Regions from separate parts of the Streptomyces sp. NPDC046805 genome, predicted to be linked through region 1. Evidence: riboswitches for the same ligand, from Rfam matches in the RefSeq annotation. Region 1 holds a riboswitch; the other holds the start of a gene.

Region 1 (4,302 bases):
ACCCGGCCCGCCGCGCGGCCAAGGAGCTGTCCAAGGAGCTGTTCCCGGCGACCTCGCGCATGTCGCGCCCGCGCCAGGGCACCGAGGACACGGTCGCCAAGATCGACGCCCCGGCCGTACGCGCCTTCTACGACCGGCACGTCCGGCCCGCCACCGCCACCGCCGTGGTCGTCGGCGACCTCACCGGCATCGACCTCGACGAGCTGCTCGGCGACACCCTGGGCGGCTGGACCGGCTCCCCGGCCCAGCCGCGTCCCGTGCCGCCGGTGAGCGCCGACGACACCGGTCGCGTCGTCATCGTGGACCGCCCCGGCGCCGTCCAGACGCAGCTGCTCATCGGCCGCGTCGGCGGCGACCGGCACGACCGTGTGTGGCCCGCCCAGGTGCTCGGCACCTACTGCCTCGGCGGCACCCTCACCTCCCGCCTGGACCGGGTCCTGCGCGAGGAGAAGGGCTACACCTACGGTGTGCGCTCGTTCGGGCAGGTCCTGCGGTCCGCCCCGGACGGCACGGGCGCCTCGATGCTCGCCATCAGCGGCTCCGTGGACACCCCGAACACCGGCCCGGCGCTCCAGGACCTGTGGACGGTGCTGCGCACGCTCGCCGAGGAGGGCCTCACGAACGCCGAGCGCGACATCGCCGTGCAGAACCTCGTCGGAGTGGCGCCGCTGAAGTACGAGACCGCGGCGGCCGTGGCCGGCACCCTGGCCGACCAGGTCGAGCAGCACCTGCCCGACGACTTCCAGGCCTCGCTGTACCGGCAGCTCGCCAACACGGGCACCGTGGAGGCCACCGCGGCCGTGGTGAACGCCTACCCGGTGGACCGTCTGGTGACCGTCCTCGTCGGTGACGCCGCTCAGATCAAGGAGCCGGTCGAGGCCCTCGGCATCGGTGAAGTCACCGTCGTGGCCGCCGAGTAGCCCACAACAGGCACCCGCGCGCGTGGGGCCCTGGCGACTGACCGGTCGCCAGGGCCCTCGTGTGTTCCGCCCAGGCCTTCACACCTACCGCCCATATGCCCGAATTGGGGCGGAGGTCGCCTGTCTGCGTGTGGCGTGCGCTACAAAAGTCTTTTTTTGTTTGGGAATTGAAAGTTGCCCCCCTTAGCGTCGTCCGGGCTGTTCGTCAGGCAGTGCGCCGCGCCCGCGGCACCGGACAGTCATCGCCGAGTCCCCGTACGGCGCGAGCCAGGGGAGCCGGGGACCCAACCGTCCCTGGGGTGAATCGGACGCCCACGCGCGCCGTGGGGGCCGTAGGAGACCTTCCTGCTCCGAACCCGTCAGCTAACCCGGTAGGCGAGAAGGAAGGAAAGGACCAGCCACTTCATGGCGTTCACGCGCGCCACCGGGAAGCATCGTCGTCCCAGCCGGATGCAGCGCACCACCGCTCGTGCCGCGGGTGTCGCGGCCCTCACCACCACCGGTGTGGTCGGCACCCTGGCCGCCCCGGCGCTCGCCGCCGGCGGCAGCGCGGGGCAGACCGGCCTCATCCCCGTCGTCTCCCTCGGCGGCTCGGCCGCCCAGCAGATCGACGCTCAGGCCACCGCCCAGAAGCAGGCCGCCGAGGAGAAGGCTGCCGAGAAGGCCGCGCGCGTGGCGGCGGCGAAGAAGGCCGCGAAGGAGCGTGCGGCCAAGGAGCGTGCCGCTCGCGCCGCCGAGCGCAGGCGCCTCAACGCCTTCGTGGTGCCGGTCGCCCACTCGTACGTCTCCACCGGTTACAAGTCCAGCGGCTCCCTGTGGTCCTCCGGTGCCCACACCGGCATCGACTTCCACGCGGCCAGCGGCACCGTCGTCCACGCCGTCGGCTCCGGCACGGTCGTGTCCGCCGGCTGGGGCGGGGCGTACGGCAACCAGATCGTGATCAAGATGGCCGACGGCATGTACACCATGTACGGCCATCTGTCGTCGATCGGCGTCTCGGTGGGCCAGAAGGTCACTCCGGGCGAGCAGATAGGCCTGTCCGGAGCGACGGGCAACGTCACCGGCCCGCACCTCCACTTCGAGGCCCGCACCACCCCGGACTACGGCTCCGACGTCGACCCCGTCGCCTATCTCCGCAAGCACGGCGTGCACGTCTGACGGACGAGCGTGGTGCCCGTCCGACGGACGATCGCACCTCATCCCGAGGCCCCGGCTCCCCGAGCCGGGGCTTTCGCCGTTTCGAACGCGACGCTGAGCGCAGTACCGAACGCAATGCTGAACGCGGTGCTGTCCAAAATCTGTCCATGGATTCCGGCCTGCCGTCGGAAATTCCGGCTCCTTGCAATAGAGTCACCGGACATGCGTCGATCGTCGATGCTTCACGAGCGTCGCTTTCATGGGGATCCATTTCCAGGGGATCCGTTTCACGGGGATCGAAGCGGAGGTCGGTCATGCGGGTTCCGGCGCAGTCGGTGTGCACGGCGATCCGGGACGACATCGTCACCGGCGTCCACGAGCGTGGCGGCCGGCTCACCGAGGAACTCCTCGCGCGCCGCTACGGCGTCTCCCGCGTTCCCGTCCGCGAGGCCCTGCGCACCCTGGAGGCGGAGGGCTTCGTGGTGACCCGGCGGCACGCGGGCGCGTGCGTGGCCGAACCGACCGAGCAGGAGGCCGCGGACCTGCTGGAGATGCGCCTGCTGCTGGAGCCCCTCGGCGCGTCCCGGGCCGCCCGGCGGCGCACCGAGGCGCACCTCAAGGTGCTGCGCGGCCTCGTCAGGCTGGGTCAGGAGCGGGCCAGGAGGGGCAACAGCGAGGACCTGCGCTCCCTGGGCGGCTGGTTCCACGAGACGCTCGCCCAGGCCGCCGGCAGCCCGGCGCTGACCTCGGCGCTCGCTCAACTGCGGCACAAGATCGCGTGGATGTACGTGGTGGCCGCGCCCGTCGACCCCGTCGAGTCCTGGGCGGAGCACGGCGCCCTCGTGGAGGCGGTGGCGCGCGGCGAGGACGAGCGCGCGCGGGCGATCTGCGCCCTGCATGCCGAGCGTGCGACGACCACGCACCGGCTGCGGTTCGCCTCCGGCGCCGACGGCAGGGCGCACGTGAGGAATACGCAACATGCCGTACACATGCCGAGCCTGCGGCATTAACACGGGCGCCGTATACAAAGGGAAGGCATTCCATGGGGGCGTATTTCCGCTGCCTGCAATTCCCCCTTGCTCTTGTGTTCGGTGAATTCGACACGAGGTGCGCGCGAAAACGCGGAAGCCGCGTCACCCTTTCCGGATGACGCGGCTTCCTGGTGTCACACAGATGATGCTCGGACGGTGATCAGACGGTCTCGGGCAGTTCCTCGAGGCCCTCGGCGACCAGCTTCGCCAGTCGGTCCAGGGCGGCGTCCGCGCCCTCGGCGTCGGAGGTGAGGACGATCTCCTCGCCGCCCTCGGCGCCCAGGCTGAGAACGGCCAGCATGGAGGCCGCGTTGACCGGCGCGCCGCCGGCCTTGGCGATCGTCACCGGGACGCCTGCGGCCGTGGCGGCTCGGACGAAGATGGAGGCGGGCCGGGCGTGAAGACCCTCGGCCCAGCCGATGTTGACGCGGCGCTCAGCCATGTGCGTGCCCTTCGGTATCAGGGTTGTCTAGACCAGTTTTCCACATCGTGAAGCGGTGCCCGGAGCGGTCCTTGCGTCCCGCCCCGAGGTGTCGTCGGACCGCGGCCTCGGTCCAACTTCCGCCCTCCACAGACTGCCTCGCGCCGCTGTCGCCCGCGAGCCGTACTCTGGGGCCCATGCAGACCCCGGCGGACCGCAGCGACCGGCACGAGTACCCCGCCCATTGGGAGGCGGACGTGGTGCTGCGCGACGGCGGCACCGCGCGCGTCCGGCCCATCACCGTCGACGACGCCGACCGCCTGGTCAGCTTCTACGAGCAGGTCTCGGACGAGTCGAAGTACTACCGCTTCTTCGCGCCGTATCCACGCCTGTCCGCCAAGGACGTTCACCGCTTCACCCACCACGACTTCGTGGACCGCGTGGGGCTTGCGGCCACGATCGGCGGTGAGTTCATCGCCACCGTACGCTACGACCGCATCGGCGCCGGAGGGGTGCCCGCCTCCGCGCCGGCCGACGAGGCGGAGGTCGCGTTCCTGGTCCAGGACGCGCACCAGGGGCGCGGGGTCGCCTCCGCCCTCCTCGAGCACATCGCGGCCGTCGCGCGCGAGCGCGGCATCCGCCGGTTCGCCGCCGAGGTGCTGCCCGCCAACACCAAGATGATCAAGGTGTTCACGGACGCCGGTTACACCCAGAAGCGCAGCTTCGAAGACGGCGTCGTACGCCTGGAGTTGGACCTCGAGCCCACCGACCGCTCGCTCGCCGTGCAGCACGC
Region 2 (4,302 bases), on a different contig from region 1:
TTCGAGAACACCCAGCCCGAGGGCGGTTTCGCGCCCCGGCCCGAATACCGTCCGCTGACCCGTTTCGAGGGCCAGGGACTGGACAAGGGACATGTGGTGAACGATCTGCTGTTCCGCCGCGTACCGCACCAAGACGAACTCGCTCATTAATTCGAGCCCCCGTTGTCGGAGTCGATCACTAGAGTCGATGCCGTGGCCACCTTCCCTCCGTACCCGACACCGCCCACCGGTCCCGCCGGTCCCGCCGACGGTGTGCTCCGGCACGCGCACTGGTGGCAGCGCAGGTGGGTGCGGTACGGGTCGCTGATCACCCTCCTCGCGCTGTCCGGGCTCGTCATCCTCGCGCTCGTGCGCGAGCAGACCGGCACGGAAGGGTTCCTCGTCGGGCTCGGCCTCGCGGTGCTGCCCGTGCCGCTGCTCATGACGGCCTTCCGCTGGCTGGACCGGGTCGAGCCCGGCCCCTGGCGCAACCTGATCTTCGCCTTCGCGTGGGGGGCGTGCGCGGCGGCCCTGATCGCCATCGTCGCCAACACCTTCGCCATCCACTGGATAGCGACGGCGACGGCCGATCCGTCCAGCGCCCACACCCTCGGCGCCACCGCGATAGCGCCCGTCGTCGAGGAGTCCGCCAAGGCCGCGGCCGTCCTGCTCGTCTTCCTCTTCCGCAGACGGGACTTCACCGGGATCGTCGACGGGGTGGTGATAGCGGGGTTCACCGCCACCGGGTTCGCCTTCACCGAGAACATCCTCTATCTCGGCACCGCCTTCGGCACCGACCAGGTCAACGGCGCCCCCGGCATCGTCTCCGTCACCGCCGCCACCTTCTTCGTGCGCGTCATCATGGCCCCGTTCGCGCACCCCCTCTTCACCGTCCTCACCGGCATCGGCTTCGGCATCGCCGCGCAGTCCGCCGACCGGCAGCGCGCCCGGCGCATCCTGCTGCCGCTGTGCGGACTGCTGCTCGCGATGGGCATGCACGCGCTCTGGAACGGGTCGTCCACCTTCGGACCGTTGGGATTCCTCGCCGTGTACGCGGCGTTCATGGTGCCCGCGTTCGGGCTGCTGACCTGGCTGGTGATCTGGACGCGGCAGCGCGAGCTGCGGACCGTGCGCGAGGAGCTCCCGGCGTACGTCATGGCGGGCTGGCTGGGGCCGGCCGAGCCGTTCGCGCTGGGCTCGATGGGGGCGCGGCGGCTCGCCCGGGACTACGCGGGCCAGCACCTCGGCAAGCCGGCGGCACGGGTCGTGGCGCAGTACGAGGCGTACGCGACGTCCCTCGCCTTCCTCCGGCACCGCGGGCGCCTCGGCCGCGCGGGAGCCGACTTCGTCGTACGGGAGCGGGAACTGCTCACCGAACTGTGGAACCGCCGGCAGACGGCGCGCCCGGCACTGGAGTACGCGGCACGGGCGACGACTCCGGCGACCCCGCCCCCGATGTGGCCTGGGTACGGCCCGCAGCACGGCGCGGGCTACGGAGGGCAGCCCGGCGCGGTGTACGGGCCACAGCCGGGCGGAGCCTACGGGGCTCCGGGAGCGTACGGATATCCGTCGGCGTACCCCGTGGCGAATCCGTCGCCGAATCCGTCACCGAATCCCTCGGCAAGCCCCTCGGCGCAGTACCCCGCCTACAACCCGTACCGGTCGTAGTCGTCCGCTCTCCGCACCCGGTGACGGGCGCGGGCCGTGAACGCCGGACCGGCGGTCCTGACGTCGGGGGGTTGCCGTCAGGACCGCCGGGGATCGGGGAACCGCATGCTCAGGGGTGGAGGCCCTTGCTCAGCAGCCACGGCATCGGGTCGACGCCGGTGGCCTGGCCGCCCGGGTGGACCTCCAGGTGGAGGTGCGGACCGGTGACGTTGCCGGTGGCGCCGACGCGGCCGATGACCTCGCCGGTGGTGACCTTCTGGCCGACGCTGACGTTGATCGACGACTGGTGGCAGTACCAGAGCTCGGTGCCGTCGTCGAGGGTGAGCACCGTGCGGTAGCCGTAGGAGCCGGCCCAGCCCGCCTGGGTGACGGTGCCGCTGTGGATGGCCTTGAGCAGCGTGCCCGTGGGGGCGGCGAAGTCGAGGCCGGTGTGGTAGCCGGAGGCCCACATGGAACCGGGCTGACCGAAGGTGCCGGTGATCGTGTACGAGGGCGTCGGCAGCGTGTACTGCTTGGCCAGCGCGGCCAGGCGCGCCGCCTCGGCCGCCTTCTTGGCCGCGGCCTCCGCCTGCTCCTTGGCCGCCGCGGCCTGGGTGGCGGCCGCTTGCTCCGCCTCGGCCGCCGCGGTGGCGACCTGTTTGTCGGCCGCGGCCACGGCAGCGGCGGCGGCCTTGGTGTCGGCCTGGCCCTTCTGCCGCTCGGCCTGCGCCATGATGCGGTTGCGCAGCGCCTCACCGGCGTCGGTGGTGCCCTCGGTGCTGTCGGTGTCGCTCACTCCGACGCTGCTGAGGGCGGTCGCCGAACCCTTGGGCGCGGAGGAGCCGTCGTGCAGCAGGGAGTCGACCGAGGGCAGGTCGGACACGGAGAGGTCGGACACGGAGAGGTCCGGCATCGAGATGGACACCGGCGGCTTGCCGCTGTTGGCGCTGGCCATGCCGCCCGCGCCGACGGCGGCGATGACGCCGACACCCAGGACCGTGGAGCTGCGGGCGAGTCCGCCGCCGCGCTGCTTGCCGACACGGTGCCGGCCTCGCATCGGGCGGATGGACTCCTCGGTGGGGTTCCACTCCTCCCAGGGGCCCTCGTCGGTGATGTAGCTGCCGTAGCCGAAAGCCTCGGGCTCACGCTGACTCGGCACGAACGGGGCTGCTGGGGCAGGCCGGTTGGACGCCACGCGGGCGCACTCCTTTCCTCCGTCGCCTACCGGGTTAGCTGACGGGTTCGGAGCAGGAAGGTCTCCTACGCGCGTATACCTGCCGTGAGTCCACGGCGGCATCCACGTGATTCACCCCAAGGTGGTGGTTCCCCGGTTCCCTCGCGGGATTCGGCGCGTGCGCACGGAGCCGTCTCTTGTGACGGCTGGGACAACCGCGCTGCGTTATCGAACGTTAATAGACCCGCGGGGGAGATTCCAAGCCGTTCGTCTTGATCGTTAACGTTTCCGGGCGGGCGATTACGGCTCATCACCGGTGAAATTCGGGCGAGTTGACCACCCCTCGGGGACCCTCGACGGGAGCCGCGTAAACCCTTACCGACTGACTGTTTGTCAGTTGTTACGCGGAGGGCTGCCGAGCGGTCACCACTCGTTACAACGATCAAGGCGCGGCGCAAACAAGGCGAGGCGCGGCACACAGCCGCGGAGGGGAAAAGACTCAGGGCCGGAATCCATGTACTGGATTCCGGCCCTGAGTCTTCAGTAGCGGGGACAGGATTTGAACCTGCGACCTCTGGGTTATGAGCCCAGCGAGCTACCGAGCTGCTCCACCCCGCGTCGGTGAAACCAGTGTACGCCATCCGCGGGACCTTTTGCACATCGGTTCAGCGCCGCCGGTGATCAGCCCAGTAGATGGGCGTTCGGCTCCTTGGCCCGGGCCTCGTACTCGGGCAGTACGACGACGTCGACCCCCGCGGTCGCCAGCAGCCCGCTCCCGTCGGCGTCCTCGACGAACGTGTCCGGCTCCCGCCAGGCCGTGACGACCCGCGGTACCCCCGCCGCCAGGATCAGCCGTGCGCACGGCGCGGGCCGGGAGGCCCGCCGGGCGCACGGTTCGAGGCTGCTGTAGACCGTGGCGGTGGCGAGCCGCGGATCCCCGGGCTCGATCTTCGCGAGCGCCGCCTCCTCGGCATGGACCAGGAGGTCGTCCCCTTCGCGCGAGTACCCCCGCGCCAGCTCCGTCCCGTCGGCCGCCACCACGACCGCACCCACGCTGAACGCCGACCGCGAGGGCGGGCACAGCGTGGCCAGCTCGCAGGCGATCCGCATCCAGTGCCGGTCGGCGGCGACCACCGACGCCCCGACCCCGGGAGCGGTCGGCTCGTACTGCATCAGTACGACGTCCTCGATGCGCCGCGACTCCACGAGCCGCAGGCGTCCGGCCTGGTAGCCGCCCGGCCCGAACAGCCGGGGCGCCTTCGGGTCCCCCACGAAGAGCGGGGCCACGACCAGCTGGAGCTCGTCGGCGAGGCCCTGCTGGAGCAGCTGCGTGTGCACGGTCCCGCCACCCTCGACCATCAGGCGCCGCACCCCGCGCACGTCGTGGAGGTGCGTGAGCAGGGCCCGCCAGTCGAGGCCGGGGCCCAGCGGGACGATGTCGGCCGCGATGCCCAGCCCCCGGGCACGCTCCGCGCCCCGCTCCGTCGTGCAGACGAGTTTCT

Evidence for each region. Region 1 has a riboswitch for cyclic di-AMP ahead of ABZ910_RS21330 (M23 family metallopeptidase). Riboswitches for the same ligand answer to the same signal wherever they lie in the genome.
Region 2: it holds a riboswitch for cyclic di-AMP, as region 1 does, so the genes downstream of both, ABZ910_RS28315 (M23 family metallopeptidase) here and ABZ910_RS21330 (M23 family metallopeptidase) in region 1, are expected to answer to the same signal.

Annotation. Positions count from the first base shown of each region.
Region 1 is NZ_JBEYYC010000019.1:51,293-55,594, reverse strand. Features, by position in the region: gene ABZ910_RS21335 (pitrilysin family protein) at 1-920, shown strand, start outside; cyclic di-AMP (ydaO/yuaA leader) riboswitch at 1,154-1,312, shown strand; gene ABZ910_RS21330 (M23 family metallopeptidase) at 1,326-2,078, shown strand; gene ABZ910_RS21325 (GntR family transcriptional regulator) at 2,372-3,067, shown strand; gene ABZ910_RS21320 (HPr family phosphocarrier protein) at 3,249-3,530, opposite strand; gene ABZ910_RS21315 (GNAT family N-acetyltransferase) at 3,707-4,302, shown strand, end outside.
Region 2 is NZ_JBEYYC010000031.1:15,363-19,664, forward strand. Features, by position in the region: gene trmB (tRNA (guanosine(46)-N7)-methyltransferase TrmB) at 1-150, shown strand, start outside; gene ABZ910_RS28310 (PrsW family glutamic-type intramembrane protease) at 193-1,647, shown strand; gene ABZ910_RS28315 (M23 family metallopeptidase) at 1,757-2,821, opposite strand; cyclic di-AMP (ydaO/yuaA leader) riboswitch at 2,829-2,987, opposite strand; tRNA gene ABZ910_RS28320 (tRNA-Met) at 3,345-3,418, opposite strand; gene ABZ910_RS28325 (dihydrofolate reductase family protein) at 3,482-4,302, opposite strand, start outside.